Regions from separate parts of the Thalassospira sp. A40-3 genome, predicted to be linked through region 3. Evidence: riboswitches for the same ligand, from Rfam matches in the RefSeq annotation. Region 3 holds a riboswitch; each other region holds the start of a gene.

Region 1 (4,597 bases), 1.3 Mb from region 3:
ACCGTTTTAGAGAAGTTTGTGAAGGATCGCCCTGTTGGGCATGCGCTGGAACTTGGCTGCGGGAAAGGGGATGACGCTGTTTGGCTTGCCAAGCAGGGATGGTTTGTTACTGCTCTCGATATTTCCCAGGCAGCAATCGACATTGCGCGTAAAAATGCCGAGCGCAACAACGTCGCCGAAAAGATCAATTTCAAGGTCTGTGATCTGACAAAGGATTTCCCAGAGGGGGATTATGATCTGGTTACGGCCCAGTTTCTTGAGTCACCCTTTGAGTTTCCCCGCGAGAGGATATTGAACCACGCAGCAAGGCACGTTTGTGCGGCGGGCATGTTATTGGTCACCACGCATGGTTCGGTGCCACCATGGTCGGAGACACAATGGGAAACGGATTTCCCGACACCGGAAGAAGCTTTGGTCGCACTGAACCTTGATCTAACAGATTGGACGCGGATCTTTGTTGAGAATTTCTCGCGCATCGGCCAGAAACCCGGCAGCAAGCCGGGGAAACTGATCGATACGGTGATTGCACTGGAACGAAACCGGTAACCTTTCAGCGCCCAAAAGACGGGTCAGTGCAAATGACATTGCCCTGTCTTTCTTTTGGTCGCGTTTGATTGCCGAGTTAACCTTGCTGCTGGTTACCAACGGCCGGCAGGTGCTGGAACATCCAGGTTTCACTGAGCGGTTCATCACCGCGTTTCAGATACATGCGCAGGTCAACCGGGTCTGTGCCCGCCGCCTTAAGGTCAAAGGCCGCGCGCCAGATGCGGGTATCCATGATCGGTTCGATCTTGGTGCGCACAATCTCCCCGCGCGAGGATGTCACAACCACTTCGGGGAATTCGCCATATGCAAGCGTTCCCAGAACCTCACCCTCGAACTCGACGGAAAACTTGATCTCGTCCTTGGGTCGGTTGGTGCCGGGCTCCCCGCCACGGCCCATGCGGGTTGCGGTTGCGTGTGCCAGTTCCTTGACCGGGAACGGGTTATGGGCCTGCCAATACAGGCGGTATTTGAATTGATAAGAATTGCCCGCCTTGGCTTCGCCATTCGGGACCCAGAAGGCGGCAATGTTATCGTGGATTTCATCGTCGGTCGGGATTTCGATCAACTGAACCGCACCGTCATGCCAGTCGCCTTGCGGTTCGACCCACAGGCTGGGGCGGCGGTGATAACGCACACCATCAAGATAGTTTTTCACATCGCGATCGCGCTGCATCAGGCCAAAACCACGCGGATTATTGTCACCAAACGCCGATGCGCGGATGGTTTCCGGGTTGTTCAGCTGTCGCCAGATGCGTTCCCCGCCGCCAGTCCAAAGCTCCAGCCCGTCGCTGTCATGCACTTCCGGACGCCAGTCAAAGCGGAACGACTTGTTCTGTTCGGAATACCAGAACATGCTGGTCAGCGGTGCGATGCCAAGCCGTTCTATGTCTTTGCGCAAAAACAGATGCTTTTCGACATCCGTCGTCACCCCTTCGCCGCGATAAAGCAGGAATTTATAAGCACCCGTGATGCTGGGCCCATCCAGCAGGGCATAGACCGTCACCGGGTCTTCGGGGTTTTTGGCCGGTTTGATAAAAAATTGACGGAAATCGGGGAATTCTTCGGGAACCGAGGTCGCCGTATTGACCGCAATGCCGCGCGCCGACAGGCCATATTGGCCTTCATCGCCAATCGCGCGGAAGTACGATGCGCCAAGAAACGCTGCCCAGTCCTGGGTTTTCCAGTCATCGCGCGCCTGATTTTCATGCAGGCGGAAACCGGCAAAGCCGCTATTGGCGGGCAGTTGGCGGGCAATGCTGTCTTCGGGCATGTCAAAGTAATCGGGCTTATAGATCACTTCGCGTGCCTGCCCGTTTTCCAGAAGATACATATGCACCGGTTTGGCGAAATACATACCCAGATGGAAGAAGGTCAGCGGATAGGTGCCCGACCCATCGGAAAACGGCGAATGGTCGCGTTTGTAGTGCAGCTTGCCATGGGTGTCGTAATCGATCTTGCCGACAATTTCCGGGTTTGGCGCAACGGGTGCTTCATATGCCGATGCGGCCATGGATTTGGCGCGTGCAATCAGATCGGCAAAATCAAACGGCTGTGCCGAACCCAGATCAAGGCCGTCGACATCTGCCAAAGCATGCTGATAGATCGACATTCCCGGCAGGATAAGACCGGCTGCCGCGATGGATTTCAAAAAGCGTCTGCGTTCAACAGAAGTCGTCATGTTCATCACATTCCTGTGGTTTGAGGTGTCGGGAAAGCATACCCGGCAGTGTGGAGGTAATCGGGATGAAACATGGCAAATTCAAGGTCGTATCAATTGCTTTTTATGCATGGAGGCGCAGCGTTAATGCCACTGGTGGTCTGCCAATTTCCTTGACCGTGTTTTTGGTTTAATCTAACCGTGACGTGTCGGTATCCGAATATCGGATAAAGGGAATTCGAGATGGGCCGAATATGGGCTCATTAACCGAAGCTGCCCCCGCAACTGTAGGCGGCGAGCATTTTTCTGACCAATGCCACTGGGATCAACCCGGGAAGGCCAGGGAAAATGCGTTGACCCGTAAGCCAGGAGACCTGCCGACACGAAGACGACGGACCGGGCGGGGTGCCCCGGAGAATGTCGGTACGTGTCTTGGCCCAACAGTTTAGCCCAGGTTTTCTAAGCTTTAAGGCCGACATCTTCCGCCATCTCCTGACACTTTTGCCAGTCCATTGACAGCAGTAAAAGTGATGTTATGTTATAACATAACATTTGACGGTGCGTTGAAACTGGATCATCCAAAACGGTCCCGGATCAGCGCATCAGCAAGAGGGAACTAAAAGTGATCAATCACGATAAACGTGTACTGGCGGTCGGGGTGTTTGCCGCTGGTCTTATTTCATCTGTTTCACTTGCCTCGCCGACCGAATATCCGCTCAGTATCGAGAACTGCGGCACTGTGTTGCAATTTGACGCGGCCCCCGATCGCGTGGTGTCGCTGGGCCAAAGCACGACCGAAATTCTTTATTCGCTGGGCCTGGCCGATAAGGTCAAGGGTACGGGTGTCTGGTTCGGTCCGGTGATGGATGAATTCAAGGACGTCAACGCATCTGTGCCGCGTCTGGCCGACAATGATCCGGGTTTCGAGACCGTTGTCGCGCAAAAGCCGCAACTGGTTGCCACCCAGTATCAGTGGCATGTCGGGCCCAAGGGCACCGTTGGCACCACCGAACAGTTCAACGAACTGTCCATTCCGGTCTACACCGCACCCGCTGATTGTGTGGGCAAGGACAATGCCGGTGGCGGTGACGGGGTGCGTCACGAAGGCTTCACTATGGATCTGATTTATCGCGAGATTTCCGATCTTGCGCAAATCTTTGATGTCGAAGATCGCGGCGACGCACTGATTGCCAGCTTGAAGGAACGTCAGGAAAGCTCATTGGCGCGTGTGACGGCAAGCGGCCATGACAACGTATCCGCTGTCTTCTGGTTTTCCAGTCCCGAAATCAACAGTGATCCCTATGTGGCCGGCAAAAACGGTGCAGCGGGCTATATCGCCGGTAAACTTGGTGTTCGCAACATCATCGACAGCAATGAAGAATGGCCAACAGTTGGCTGGGAAACCATCGCGCGCGCCAATCCTGATATCATTGTGATTGGCAAAATGGGCCGTCGGCGTTTTCCGGCCGATGACTGGCAGGTCAAGATGGACTTCCTGAAAACCGATCCGGTCGCAAGTCAGATGAAGGCGGTGCGCAATGGCAATATCGTGGTGATGGACGCCCAGTCGATGGATCCGACCATCCGCCTGATCAATGGTATTGAAACACTTGCCGAAGCCGTCGAAAGACTGAGCGCTTCGAACTGACCTGCACTGCCAAAGGCGCATGATATGCCCGGAGAATTCAATGTTTGAAACAACGCCAGTGCAGCAGCCGGTTCAGCCACCTCGGCAATCGCTGGCGGGTCGGGCATATCTTGCGCGGGCTGGTGTCAGTCTTGGTGCTTTGGTTTTGCTTGTTGGCGTCATCGCAATGGCCGCGGCCAAGGGGGAAACACACATTCCCCTTGGTACCGTCTTTCAGACCATTGCCAATCATCTTTGGCAGGCGGGCTATGACGTTGATCCGATTGATGCCGGGATCATCTGGAATTACCGGATATCGCGCGCCATGGTGGCGGCGGCCTGCGGGGCGTCCCTTGCGCTGTCCGGCGCAGTGTTGCAGGCACTTTTGCGCAATAGCCTTGCTGATCCTTATTTGCTGGGGATTTCGGCCGGGGCATCGACCGGTGCAGTCAGCGTTGCCATTCTGGGGTTTGGCGCGGGCATGGTTTCCCTGTCACTTGGCGCCTTTGTCGGCGCGCTGGTGGCATTCGGGTTTGTTGCCCTTTTGGCCATTCCGGCCGGGCGCGGGGCCGGTGCGATCATTCTTGCCGGGGTAGCCGGATCACAACTGTTTAACGCGTTAACGTCCTTCATCGTGACCAAGGCCGCCACGGCGGACGAGGCACGCGGGGTAATGTTCTGGCTGCTTGGTAATCTAAGTGGCGTGCGATGGCCTGATGTCTATCTTGCGCTGCCGGTTGCCGTTATCGGCTTGCTGGTTTGCCTTT
Region 2 (4,597 bases), 1.7 Mb from region 3:
CAGGACAAGGGCAATAATCAGGGCAAGAAAGAAAACGGCAAATGCACCGTCCCGACGCTTGAATGCCAGATCATCAATCATCGGGAAATGCCCACTAAACCCGCGGCATTTCATAGCTTCAAGCACACGTTCGGCCCGTTCAAGCGACCGTACGACCAACATGCCAAACAAATAGCCAAAAGACCGGTAGGTATGGGCATTGTTGCGGGCCTTAAACCCGCGAAGTTTCATCGCCATGCGAAGACGATGATATTCGTCATGAAGCACCGAAATATAGCGCACCGTAAACATCATCAGATGCACCAGAACCGGCGGACATTTCAGACGATATAGCGTGTGACCAAGTGTCACCGGCGTCATACCCGAAAGCAGGCTGAGCATCATAAGCACAACCGCATTGGCCCGTATGCCGACAAGAATGGCATGCATCAGGCCTTCCTTGCTGGCCTCTGCCCCAAGGACCGAAAACATCGGTGTTCCGGGGGTCGTAAACGGCAACATTACCAGCATGACGATAATGAACCCGTCCATCGCCGCCATGCGTTTCAGGGTTACGCGCAGCGGCAGGTCCGTCAGGCTCATGGTAATGGCAGCAAATATCAAGGCACCGAGTGCAAACTCGATCTGATGCAGAGCCACCACGACGATTGCAAAAACACAGGCCGCGCCCCCCCTTACCCTGGGATCGAACGTCCCGACGAATGACGGTGATTGTCCGCCATGTGCCTGAACGCTCAGGGGTTGATCATGTCCGAAAAGGTGGCTCATGCGTTGGGTGCTTTTGCTCTTAGCCGTCGCGCAGCGATGTAATAAATGATCCCGAAGGCACCGAATATATAGCCAATGCCGCCCAGAATCGATTGAAGATCATTCTTTTCCTTGTAGGCGGTGAGCTCGCGCCTGAGCGGACGCAATTCGTCACGCACGATGGTCGCAATGATTTCTGCCTGTTCGTGAGTAATTGCAGGCTCAGCCTTTGACCCTGCCCCCGATGCTGTCGGCGCCTTTGACGATACTGTTTGCGCAGCCTCATCAGCACCCGCTAGGTCCGCTATGGAAAAGATTGCCTCGGCGACGTGCCCTGCCCCGAGATCGGCACGAAAACGCAGATCAACTTGTTGGCTTGGCGTGTAGACAAAGAAACCATCACCATCAGTGGTAACTTCATCAATCTTGTTGCCATCAAGATCAAAGATCTCAACAAGCGTGTTTTCGGCCATGACACCGTTGGAGAAACCGATTTCACCTTCGACGTTTGAACCGCTTGGAAACAGGGATGCGATAACCTTGTGCGCCTGTGCAGGTGTGGTGCCGACCACAAGCATGCCAAGCGCAAAGACCAGCATGAGTGATCTAGCCATTGGATGCCTCGCCCGCCTGCTTTGCACGCAAGGATGCTGCTGGCTGCATCTCGAAACCCGATGTCTGATCGGCGGGTTGCAGCAAGGCCGGTTTGACCTTGGCGATCAGATATACCGATGCCGCTGAAACCAGCCCTTCGACCACCATGATCGGAATGTGGGCAAAGAAGACCAGCTTGGCCGCCGGGACAAACGCATCACCGCTGAGCGCAAGCGAAATCGCGACAAACACCGTTGTCAGCCCGATGGAAAATGCACCGGCACATCCACCAAGCACGGCGGCTGCGACCGGGTTGCTGCGCGACACCATTCCCCGGAACAAAAGCCCCGCCAGCACAGCCGGAAAGGCGATATTGACCGTATTGACGCCAAGAACCGTCAAACCGCCAAAGCCAAAGAAAACCGCCTGAAGCAAGAGACCGACAAAAAGTGCCGGAAACGCGGTCCAGCCAAGCACGAGCCCGGCAAGACCGCTCATGATCAGATGCACACTGGATGGTCCCACCGGCACATGAATAAGCGAGGCAACAAAGAATGTTGCCGACAAAACCCCGGTAGCAGGAATTTTATCGATTGGCAGTTTACGCAGTCCAAGGCCAAGCCCGGCAACTGCAAGAATACCCCCGCCAATCAAGACTTCCGGTGCCAGCGCACCATCAACAATATGCATCTGTTTTGTCCCTCGCCTATTTCACATCATAGGCGCGAACCCACAGGACTGCATCCTGTGAAAGTTCCTTGCCCTGAAATTCTTTTTCAGGGCCGCTGCCAAGTGCTGCAAATCCCCAAAAGCCTGCCTTGGGGACACCAAAAGTGAAATACCCGTTTTCATCGGAAATGGCCACAACCGCACCGCCGGGCATTGGCGATGCCGTTGGGCTTTTGGGGGTATTGCTGGCCATATCGGGTTCTGCTGCCATGTATTCGATTTCGACTTCAACACCGGCGACAGGTTGGCCTTCGCTTAGCACACGGCCGGTAAAGGTCGAACCGGCAATGATGTTGGTTGGTCGATTAAGCGGCAGGATTTCGGTTTTAAGACCTTGCGGTTCCATCCAGTCGGTCGGAATTTCATTGCGGTTCACATAGGACTTCGTGATCTGCTGGATGAAGATATCTTCGCTTTCTTCGAAATACGGTGCCGGGACCACCACCATGACGTAATCACCGCTGCGGCGCAGTGTTAAAGTTGCGTCAAAGGCCGCTGCCGAGTTGGCAATTCCGGTGAAAGTAATCGGCGAAAGCGTTGATTTCAGATCAATTTTCTCACCGCGATTAACCGCATAAAATTCAAACGGCTCGGCCATATCCATGACATGGCCGTTTTCAAACGGGTGCCAGAAAATCAGCTTTACCGGCTGATCCCCGGCCTTGGTCACGTTTACGTTCGGCGTATAGGCCAATTGAAAATGCGCATGCGCCGGCATGGTCGCCGACAGCACGCAGGCGCTTGCAATCGCAAGCCTGCCAAGGGTCTTAAACATATAATCGTCTCTTTCTCAAACGATGCACGCAGGCCAACGGCCCAACGCACAGGGTCAGGACAAAGAACGATAGGATGGCTGGAAGCAAGATTGCGGATCTTCAAAAGACCGTTTGTACCCCTGCAACCTGACGCTCACCCCGGCGTCCAACAGTTTCATACCGGGCAATCAGCACCCGGCAGTCAAAGGCAGGTCTCCTGGCTCACGGTTTGAAAAGCAATGCGCCTTCCCGGTTTGCACCAGTGGCATATGCAATGCTCTGACCGCTTACAGTTGCGGGGGCAGCCGTGGCTTTGTCATGCATGACGCACCACGTTCCCTTTTAAGTTGGTCCAATCGGATCAACACCAAAGACAATGTCATAATCCACGCCGGACGGATTGCTGTCAACTCCCTGCCCCATGGTCCATGACAATCTTTTTGCGGATGGCTTGACGCGCCTTAAACCGGGCGCGAAGATCACCCGCAATTTTGCCGACGGGCCGCAAAAGCCTGCAATCAGATGGGTGGAAACATTATGAAACCTGAAACGGTTCTTGTTTTCTGGTTCAAGGAACTCGAAGAAAAACAGTGGTTTATCAAGGATGAAGCCCTCGATCGCCATATCGCGGAACGCTTTGCCGATTTTCATGCCGCCGCCACGGCCGGAGAGCTTTTTAACTGGCGCAAAACCGCCCATGGACGACTTGCCGAGATCATCGTTCTTGATCAGTTTTCACGCAATATGTACCGCGATCAGCCACAGTCCTTTGCATCAGATCCAATGGCATTGGTGCTGGCACAGGAAGCTGTTTCCTTGAGGCTGGATCGCAAACTGGTCACACCGCAGGAACAGGCATTTCTGTATATGCCCTACATGCACTCAGAATCCGAAATCATTCATGAAGTGGCGGTTGACCTGTTTTCACAGCCCGGCCTTGAGCACAATTCCGAGTTCGAGCTGAAACACAAGAAGATCATTGACCGGTTTGGCCGCTATCCACACCGCAATGAAATACTGGGTCGTCCATCAACGGCAGAGGAAGTGGCGTTTCTCAAAGAACCCGGATCATCGTTCTGAGCATTAAAAAAGGGACGGTTTCCCGTCCCTTTTATTCGATCTCACTTGATCACGGAACATCAGCCGACATCACGGTCGCGATTATCCCACCAGCCCTGCACAAGGCTTTCTGCCTCATCCATGTAATCCGCCTTGCCGGCAAGGAAGGCTGCCATGGCAGCACTGCCCTTGATCTTGGCTTCGGCAGGAATATCTTCTACCTCGCCACGCCAGACAGCCAGGAAGTGCTTTAGCGACACAGGGCTTTGTTCTTCGCCGTCTTTCTCGGTTTTCGACAGCAATGCGGGCCAGCGAACATCATTCAGCTCACCATTATCAAGCATGCGCAGATCGACATGCTTATAGGGTGTTCTTTCGGCTTCGCCGCCACCGCCCTTGATCACACCGATGCGTGGAAGTTCCAAGAGCTTGCCGGTTTCACGATGGACATCAAGAAACGCCGGATGAAACACACCAAGGAAGGCTGCACGCGCATGCAACGGATTAAGCAAACGCAGTAACGTATTGACCGGACTGCGCAACCCAAGAATCGGACGCAATCCAATCAGCTCCTGCAGTTTGGGATGCATGTGACGCAGCGGCAGATATGCAAAGCCCTTCGATGCGATATCAGAACGCGCTTCTTCTGCAGACATGGCAATCGGAAGCTTAAGCGCCTTGATGGCAACTTCTGTGCTGATCCCGTTGACCAG
Region 3 (4,597 bases):
TGCTCTTGTCACGGGTGGTTCTCGTGGCCTCGGCGCGGCAACAGCTGAAAAGCTTGCCGATCTTGGCGCAGATGTTGCCATCAGCTATGCGTCCTCTGACGAAAAGGCCAAGGCCGTCGTCAATAGGCTCGGATCAAAAGGCGTTCGCGCGATCGCCATCAAAAGCGATCAATCCGATCTGGCCTCTGCCAAGCCGTTGATTGACGCCGTGATTGCCGAATTCGGCAAACTCGACATTCTTGTGAATAATGCAGGCATCGCCATACAGGGACAGTCGGTGGATGATCCCGAACTTGATGGCGAAAATTATAACCGTCAGTGGCAGGTCAATGTCATGGGAACGATCGCCAATACCCGTGCGGCCGCACCCAGGCTTTCCAACGGTGGCCGCATCATCTTTATCGGCTCATTGCTTGGTAGTTACGTTCCATTTGCCGGCGCTGCTGATTATGCTGGAACCAAAGCTGCCCTTGTCGGCTATGCCAAGGGTGTTGCCCGCGATCTCGGTGGACGCAACATCACGGTGAATGTCATTCAGCCCGGTGTGATGCCAACAGAGATGGCAACTGAAGTCCTTGGGGATGACATCCCGGATGCGCTTCTCGATATGCATCCGATCCGACGTATTGCTACGTTGGAGGAAGTTTCTGAAACCATCGCCTTTTTTGCTGGTCCGCATGCCGGGTACATCACTGGCGAGACCATCAATATCGCGGGTGGTCTCGGCACCTGATTGCGACTGCCACCAAAGACTGGGCCGGGTGCATTTGCACCCGGCCCCGCATACGTCTTTCCGATACCTTTAACCGCCTTTCGGCAACGGTATGGCTGTCAGGTTCTTGTATTCCTTTAAAACCAGACTGGATTGCACATCGCGCACATTGGGCATTGAAAGCAACTGATGGGTAACAAAATCGCCAAAGCTTTCGATATCGCGTGCCACAGACACCAGCAGAAAATCCTGCCGTCCCGTCATCGCCCAGCAGGACAGGATTTCCGGAAGATCATTCATCGCGCGGGCGAAATCCTCCGCCCCTTGTTCGGTATGGCTTTGCAAGCGGACCTGAATGGTCGCCAGCACCCCAAAGCCGAGTTTCTTGCGATCCAGAAGGGCGACCTGACGTTTGATCACCCCGGATGCCTCAAGCTGTTTGACCCGACGCAAACACGGCGATGGCGACATGCCGACCATTTCAGCCAGTTGAACATTGCTGATGGCGGCGTCCTTTTGCAGGGCCTGCAGGATGCGGATATCGGTCGCACTTAGCGTCACGTCGGTCATTTTAAACCCCAAATCAAACACACAAGGTCACAATATGCACATCATAGCCGATTTCGATGCCCTATTGGCCAGAAAATGACATTAGAGTTGATGTAAAATGATCCTTGTAAATCGGCAATAGAACCCGAAAGAGGACGGCCATGAATCAGGGAAACGATCTGCGTGGTGATTACAGCCACATCAATGACGACTACACCATCGATCAGGACTGGAGCACATATACCGAGGCCGAGCACGAACTTTGGCGCAAACTTTATGACCGCCAGTCGCGCATTTTGGCCGGTTATGCCGCCGAGGATTACATTCGCAATCTGATGAAACTTGATGCGGCGGATCAGATTCCGCATTTCGGCCGGGTTAGCGAGAAGCTCCATGCGGCGACCGGCTGGCATCTTGTGGCTGTTCCGGGGCTGGTGCCTGATGATGTGTTTTTTGACCATCTTGCCAATCGGCGGTTCCCGGTCACGGTGTGGCTGCGCAAGCCCGAGGAAATGGATTATCTGGTCGAACCCGACATCTTCCATGACTTTTTTGGTCATGTGCCGATGCTCTATGACCCGACCTTTGCCGACTATCTGGCAGCCTATGGCGCCAAGGGCCCAGAGGCCATTGCGATGGGCGGCCTGAAACAGCTGGCGCGGATGTATTGGTACATGGTGGAGTTTGGCCTGATCATGACCCCGCATGGATTGCGCGCCTATGGGGCTGGCATGTTGTCATCGCAAACCGAAACCATCTATTCGGTGACCGATCCCACACCAAACCGGGTAGCGTTCGAGCTTGAACGCGTCATGGGCACGGATTATGCGATTGATGATTTCCAGAAAACCTATTTCGTTCTGGAAAGTTACGATCAGTTGTTTGACGCGATGAATGTGCCGCTCGCCCCGATCTATGATCGGCTCGCCAAGAAGCCTGCGATTGATCCGGCAACCACCTTGCCGACAGACCGGCTTTATCATGTGCATGGTGCTGCAGACAGCATCATTTCCCTGGGCGAGGAGACCCACAGGACCCACAGACAACAACGCCCTGCGTAAGGCAGGGCGTGGCGATCCGTTCAGGATTGATCAAGGCAGGGCTGGTCTGGCAGCACCGCTAGCAGGCACTGATGGAATGACCCAGCACCCGATTGAGTTGCTCAAGCACCACTTTCGGGCTGGCGTCCTTGCTGATGAAATCGGCCGCCCCAAGCGCATCGGCTTGTGCGCGGGTGTCGGCATCATAATGGGCCGAGAAGAAGAAAACCGGCACGTTTTGGCTGTTGGGATAGCGGCGGCGAATTTCGCAGAACGCTTCAAAGCCGCTCATACCCGGCATTTCGATATCAAGGATGATGGCACGGGGATAAAGCCCGTCCAGCTGATCAATCAGATCATCGGCACAATCAAAACCGGCCACGTCATATCCTGCCCGACGCAACACTGTTTCAAGGGCTGCTTTGGCGCTGGGACTGTCGTCGGCGAACGCAACCAGTCCATCAGGACAGAATTGCGACGGCATGGCGCTGAGCGCGTTCATGGATGGCGATACTCCGAGTTTTGGGACAAGTCCAAACTGACAGACGAAAATGTCAAATTGGTTAAACCCGCCAAATTTTTGCCACGCAATGTTCCGGCTTCACCCTGATCTTGCACCCGTGCCGCGAAAGTATAAGGCCGCAAGGATCGGAACCATGCGGCGCGCAAACCACGAACAGACGTGCAAAACCCCAATGTTTCCGCCGACATAACGTTACGGAAACCTGATTTGTCGGGGTCGATATCCGTCTAAATAGGCATTTCCATGCCTATTTACGGAATTAAGGACAGGTGCTATAAACCGCCATGTCGCGAATGTGACCGGAAAATAGGATCGGGAATCCGGTGCGGCCGTGCTTTAGCGCACTTTGGCCAAGCCCGGAACTGCCCCCGCAACTGTAAGCGTGACGGCCTTTTTGCAGGCTTTCTCGCGAGTCAGAATACCGATGGTGTTTTCTTGGCATGAAATGGGCCGGGCGGGGTGTACCGGGTACTGGGAATCCGTAGTAGAATAGAATTTGGCAACGTTCCGTGCCCGACGCCATATGAAGACCCCATATGGAGTCGCATCAAGGACGGGACACACCAAGCCGGGAGAAACCATGTCCGACCCGCTAAAGCTCGCATCCGAATTTCCATCTGCTGATTACGCAAGTTGGCGCAAGCTTGCCGAGGAGGCCCTTAAAGGGGCACCGTTCGAAAAGAAGCTTGTCACCAATACGCTTGATGGGTTTTCCGTTCAGCCGATCTATACAAATGATGATCAGGATGACGCGACCCGGCTGATCCACGAAGTTCTTAATGCCACGGTCGAGCCGCGCGAAACCGTCACCGGCTGGGACATCCGTCAACTTCATACCCATCCCGACCCCAAGGCCACCAATGCCGCGATCCTCGAGGACCTTGAAAATGGGGCGACCTCAATCACGCTAAGGCTTGATGCCGCCGCCCGTGCGGGGCGCGAAATCAGTTCTGCAGAGGTCGGTGTTGATGGGATTGCCATTCATTGTCTGGCGGACCTTGATGCCGCGCTTGAGGATGTTTACACCAACCTTGCCACCGTCGGACTTGATGCCGGGGCGGCTGGTGTTCCGGCCGCAGCACTTCTGGCTGCCCATATCGCAAATACCGACGGTGCCGACGAAGCCGCACCGGCCTTTAACATCGACCCGATCGGAACCCTGGCATCTACCGGCACCCTGCCCTGTGGCGCACAGGAGGCGGTTGATCATGCGGCAAGTGTTGCGGTTGAGCTGATTGATCTGTTCCCGCTGGCGACCGCAATTTCGGTGAATGGCGCACCTTATTACAATGCCGGGGCCACCGATGCTCAGGAACTGGCCTGTTTGCTGGTAAGCGGGGTGACCTATTTGCGTGCCCTGACCGATGCCGGGATGGCGGTTGATCAGGCCGCGGGTGCGATGGTGTTTAACGTCGCCATCGGCACGGACTTCTTTGCCGGGATCGCCAAGCTGCGTGCGCTTCGCATGATGTGGAGCCGCGTTCTTTCGGCATCGGGTGCCGAGGATGCAACGATTACGATCAATGCGGTTTCGGCCGAAATGGCCCTGACCAAGGTTGATCCGTGGGTCAATATGCTGCGCACCACGGTGACAAGCTTTGCCGCCGGTCTTGGCGGTGCGGATAGTGTGACCTGCCTGCCTTATGATCATCTGATTGGCCTGCCCGATGGCTTTGCGCGCCGCATTGCGCGCAACACCCAACTGATTTTGCAGGAAGAAAGCAACGTGCACCGGGTCATCGATCCGGCGGGTGGTTCGTGGTTTATTGAAAA
Region 4 (4,597 bases), 560 kb from region 3:
TGTTTCTGGTGATGGCAATAACATCACGGGCGGCAATGCCAGTCGTGATGCATATCCTGCCTCCGGCGCGCGCCGATGGTTTGGGCAAGGGGGCCGGAACGCCAAATTTGATGATGGTCGGTTTGGGTGTTGGCCTTGCTTTGATCCTGTCGCTTGTTTTATCGGGTCTGTTTGCGACGATGGCCATTCTAATGGGTGGACTTTTGGCGGTGGGTATTGTTGCGGCGGTCGCGAAATGGCAGATCGGTGGCCAGACAGGGGATGTCCTGGGGGCAACCCAGATCGTGACCGAACTGTTTGTTGGTATCGCCTTTATTGCCGCCCTTTGATCAACCAGCACAGCAACAAGAAGGAATGCCGTGAGCAGTTTGAAAATAACCCGCTGGTGGCTGGTGCGTCACGCGCCCGTCCAAAATCCGAAACGGCTGGTCTATGGCCAAAGTGACATGCCTGCCGACCTTTCCGATGAAAAGGCACTGGCTGCCCTTGCCGGGCAACTGCCGGGTGATGCCGTCTGGGTAACCAGCCATCTGTCACGTACGCATGATACGGCGCGCAGTCTGCAGGCGTTCATGGATAAAGACATAGCGCCGCAGGCTGAAAGCGGCTTTGCCGAACAGCATTTTGGTGATTGGGAATTGCAGAACTGGAATGATTTGCCCAAGGGGGAAACAACACGGTTCTGGACCGACTTTGCCCGCCAACACCCCCCAAAGGGTGAAAGCTTTGCCGATGTGGTTGCCCGTGTCGGACCCGTCTTTGGCCGATTGAGTGCGGATTGGGCCGGGCGCGACATTGTCGCTGTCGTTCATGGCGGCACAGTGCGTGCCATGCTTGCCAATGCACTGGGTTTATCCCTTGAAACCGCATTGGCATTTCATATCGACACGTTGGGTCTGACCACGCTTGAATATATCGACGGTGTCGACGAACCGGGCTGGCGCGTGACCGCTGTCAATCAGCGCTTTTAAGGAGCTTAAGGCATGTTCCGTCAGGCAGAGGCCAGCTCGATATCGGATGCCATGTCATCAAGCGCGTGTTCTGCCAGATAGCGGTCAACCATATCCGGATTCAGATCATGTTTTTCGCAGATGTCGAAAACATCGCGCAGATAGGCCTGATAATAGGGCACCGGGCGGCTGCGTGATTTGCTTCGCAATTTGGCGACATTCGGGAAATCACTGGCAAAGGATGCGTTTTCAATCACCTGGATGATGGTGTCATCAATGATGGCAGCCGGCATTCCGCAATAAGTCTTGCCGCAGGCAGACAACATCTTGCTGGCAGTCGGAACGGAAATGCCCGGCTGGGAAAGCAGCTCGTTCAACTCGTCCTGTCCGAAATCCGAGATCGACATCAGGGTCACTAGGGTTGGCATATCGCGCACAAGCAACGAAAGCGCATTGACGCGAATGCCACGTTCATGGGACCAGATGATGGTTGCGATTACACCCTTTGAGGCATCCTCGGCAAAGATGTCACGCACATCGCGGCGTGCCAGAGTGATCTCGCCATCGGCTGCGCGCTGTTCAAGAAAATCCTGAAATGACCGATCAGGACTGTTCAGACGGTCCAGCAATCCCAGCCACATGTCCTTGCGAGACGATGTGGTCCAGGTTGGCGCGTTCATCTGTCGGATTTTGGATAGGTGAGAACGTATTGCCATTGGTCTTGAAAAATCCAGATTACCCCAAGAGTTTCGGTTGCAGTATTTCCTGCAGCCATCCGGGTGATGAGTCTACTTCCCGGGTTTTCGCCAGATTGCGGATTGTTCCGTCTTTAGGGTCAGGACCTATTAATTTGGTTTGAATGGTTAAACAGATTTGCGCGGATACGCGGAGTAAAACTGCAGGAAGATATTTATCTTTCAAGGTTTTACGACAAAGTAGTCCGTGCAAATCCGATTAATCCGAAGGACAGACGTTATATTTGCAAACTCCAGCGTCAAATCCCTTGTGCGGGATACCAACCCGCCCGGCGGGCTTTTCCTTGGATTTCGCAAATATAACGTCTGCCATTCAAATCAAATTAATAGGTCCTGACCCTAGTTCCAGCGCAACGGCTTGATGTTGGCTGAAATGGTATGACCTCTCAAGCAGACAATTCTTACAAATACTGACCTTCCGATTAGGGTGGGGTGGTAACGAAGGGTTAAGTGCCGAGAATGACCTTTGGCATTTTTGGCAAACCTGCTAGGTTCGGCGCATCGTTCGGTGATGGGAAATCGGTGCAAGGCCGATGCTGCCCCCGCAACTGTATCGGGTTGGGAGATCCGGGTCGGTGCCAACGCGCCAGACCAGCCACCGGGAAACCGGGAAGGCGGATCGCTTTCATGCCCGCAGCCAGGAAACCTGCCGAAGGTGTCACTATTCGAAGGAAGGTGACGACGCAATCGGGCCTCGGTGGGAGGCCATGGCGAGGAAGAAACGGGATGACCCAGACTTTACCCCCTGACGGCCCCTCTGGCGGGACGCATCTGATCCTTGGCGGGGCGCGATCCGGCAAAAGCCGGTTTGCCGAAAACATCATTAATCAGGCGGGCGGTGGCACATATATCGCAACCGGGCGTGCCTGGGATGACGAAATGGCCAACCGCATAGATCTTCACAAAAAATCACGCGGCGATCTTTGGCAGACACTCGAGGAACCGGTCGAACTTTGTTCGGCGCTGCAGACCTGTAATGTCACAGGCGGCAAGCCTGTTCTTGTTGATTGTCTGACCTTGTGGCTGACCAATCTGATGCTTGAAGACCGCGACATTGATGCCGAGATCGCAGCTCTTTGTGATCTGGTGCCAACCCTTGTCGTGCCGGTGCTTTTTGTCTCAAACGAGGTTGGTTTTGGCATCGTGCCGGAAAATGCGATGGCGCGGGCCTTTCGCGATCATGCCGGACGCCTGCATCAACGCATTGCAGAGATTGCAGACAAGGTCACCCTTGTGGTGGCCGGCATTCCGATGTCGGTCAAATAACAACATAAATTATTGAATTTTAAGGATTTCAGAAATGGCACAATTGGGCAAAATCCCGGCAACCGTCATTACCGGTTTTCTGGGCGCTGGCAAGACAACCATGATCCGCAATATGCTGGAAAATGCCAATGGCAAACGCATCGCGCTGATCATCAATGAATTTGGCGATCTGGGTGTGGATCGAGGCATCATCAATGGCTGTGGCATTGAAGGCTGCGAAGAAGATGACGTTGTTGAACTGGCCAATGGTTGCATCTGCTGTACCGTGGCTGATGACTTCCTGCCTACCATCCAGGGCCTGATTGACCGTGAAACGCCGCCTGATCATATCGTGATCGAAACATCTGGTCTTGCCCTGCCAAAACCGTTGGTAAAGGCGTTTAACTGGCCCGAAGTCCGGTCGCGTGTGACCGTTGATGGCGTTGTGGCGGTTCTTGATGGCGCGGCCCTGCGTGATGGTCTGTTTGCCCATGATCATCACGCGGTACAGGCGCAACGCGAAGCAGACGAAAATCTTGATCATGAAAGCCCGCTTGAAGAACTGTTCGAAGAACAGCTTCACTGTGCCGATATGGTGGTTCTCAACAAGACGGACCTTCTGACCGATGCCGAACGCAGCAAGGTCGAAGCCGATATCCGTGCAGAGCTGAAAAAGCCGTCAGTCAAGATTATCGCGACCGAACATTCACGGGTTGAAAACGCCATCCTGCTTGGTCTGGGGGCTGCCGCCGAGGATGACCTTGATAGTCGCCCAAGCCATCATGACGATGGCCACGAACATGATCATGATGATTTCGACAGTTTTGTCGTATCGCTTGATGCGATCAGTGATCCGGCCAACCTTGAGAAGCGCCTGATTGATGTCGTGCGTCAGTTTGACGTGCTGCGCATCAAAGGATTCGTTGATGTGCCGGGCAAACCGATGCGCCATGTGGTTCAGGGGGTTGGTGAACGTTTTCAGCGCTATTTCGACCGTCCGTGGGCGGATGGCGAAACCCGCCGCTCGGAATTGGTGGTGATTGGCCTGCATGGTCTGGACCGCACTGCGATCGAGGCCGCCATCAAAGCCGCCTGATCCAAGTTAACCTGATCAAGCCACCTGAAACCGGATGCTAAAAATCATCCGGTTTCAGCCTGTTTTAAGACCAAACGCATAAGGATACGGATCCCGCGATGCATCTATTGGCAGCCCAGCCCGGAATGGTCACAGATGGCAGTGAGGCCGTCGACCTTGGACAGCAACCCGGCGATGTGGTGATCCTGTCTGCGGCCGAGTCCGAACTTGCCTGTCTTGCAGGGGCGCAAGGGCGTCTGGTCGATGCATTTGGCGACGAAACCCCGTCACTGCGTCTGGCAAGTTTGCTGCAGCTTGGCCACAACATGTCGGTCGATCTTTATATCGACGATGTACTTTGCGATGCCAAATTCATCATCGTGCGCATTCTGGGCGGGCGCGGTTATTGGGATTATGGCATCGAACAACTGGTTGCGCTTTCACGTGCCAAGGACATTCCATTGGTCCTGTTGCCCGGTGATGATCAACCCGATGCGGAGCTTCTGACGCTTTCGACCGTCAAGGGGCGCGAATATCAGAATATCTGGCGTTACCTGATCGAAGGCGGACCG

Evidence for each region. A riboswitch is a leader RNA that binds a small molecule or an ion and turns the genes downstream of it on or off. The one in region 3 is predicted to bind cobalamin.
Region 1: it holds a riboswitch for cobalamin, as region 3 does, so the genes downstream of both, IT893_RS03135 (ABC transporter substrate-binding protein) here and IT893_RS17125 (methylmalonyl-CoA mutase family protein) in region 3, are expected to answer to the same signal.
Region 2: it holds a riboswitch for cobalamin, as region 3 does, so the genes downstream of both, IT893_RS09255 (DUF4198 domain-containing protein) here and IT893_RS17125 (methylmalonyl-CoA mutase family protein) in region 3, are expected to answer to the same signal.
Region 4: it holds a riboswitch for cobalamin, as region 3 does, so the genes downstream of both, cobU (bifunctional adenosylcobinamide kinase/adenosylcobinamide-phosphate guanylyltransferase) here and IT893_RS17125 (methylmalonyl-CoA mutase family protein) in region 3, are expected to answer to the same signal.

What each region holds. Positions count from the first base shown of each region.
Region 1 covers NZ_CP065428.1:699,339-703,935, forward strand. Annotated here, with positions in the region: gene IT893_RS03125 (bifunctional 2-polyprenyl-6-hydroxyphenol methylase/3-demethylubiquinol 3-O-methyltransferase UbiG) at 1-546, shown strand, start outside; gene IT893_RS03130 (glucan biosynthesis protein) at 623-2,224, opposite strand; cobalamin riboswitch at 2,397-2,600, shown strand; gene IT893_RS03135 (ABC transporter substrate-binding protein) at 2,826-3,851, shown strand; gene IT893_RS03140 (iron ABC transporter permease) at 3,892-4,597, shown strand, end outside.
Region 2 covers NZ_CP065428.1:2,039,153-2,043,749, forward strand. Annotated here, with positions in the region: gene cbiQ (cobalt ECF transporter T component CbiQ) at 1-768, opposite strand, end outside; gene IT893_RS09245 (cobalt ABC transporter permease) at 765-1,361, opposite strand; gene cbiM (cobalt transporter CbiM) at 1,354-2,031, opposite strand; gene IT893_RS09255 (DUF4198 domain-containing protein) at 2,048-2,845, opposite strand; cobalamin riboswitch at 3,015-3,212, opposite strand; gene IT893_RS09260 (DUF924 family protein) at 3,363-3,905, shown strand; gene IT893_RS09265 (glycosyl transferase family protein) at 3,965-4,597, opposite strand, start outside.
Region 3 covers NZ_CP065428.1:3,734,632-3,739,228, forward strand. Annotated here, with positions in the region: gene IT893_RS17105 (SDR family NAD(P)-dependent oxidoreductase) at 1-733, shown strand, start outside; gene IT893_RS17110 (Lrp/AsnC family transcriptional regulator) at 803-1,282, opposite strand; gene phhA (phenylalanine 4-monooxygenase) at 1,423-2,322, shown strand; gene IT893_RS17120 (response regulator) at 2,381-2,803, opposite strand; cobalamin riboswitch at 3,090-3,269, shown strand; gene IT893_RS17125 (methylmalonyl-CoA mutase family protein) at 3,405-4,597, shown strand, end outside.
Region 4 covers NZ_CP065428.1:4,291,907-4,296,503, forward strand. Annotated here, with positions in the region: gene cobS (adenosylcobinamide-GDP ribazoletransferase) at 1-329, shown strand, start outside; gene IT893_RS19870 (histidine phosphatase family protein) at 360-971, shown strand; gene IT893_RS19875 (hypothetical protein) at 992-1,630, opposite strand; cobalamin riboswitch at 2,183-2,374, shown strand; gene cobU (bifunctional adenosylcobinamide kinase/adenosylcobinamide-phosphate guanylyltransferase) at 2,432-2,971, shown strand; gene cobW (cobalamin biosynthesis protein CobW) at 3,006-4,046, shown strand; gene cobN (cobaltochelatase subunit CobN) at 4,145-4,597, shown strand, end outside.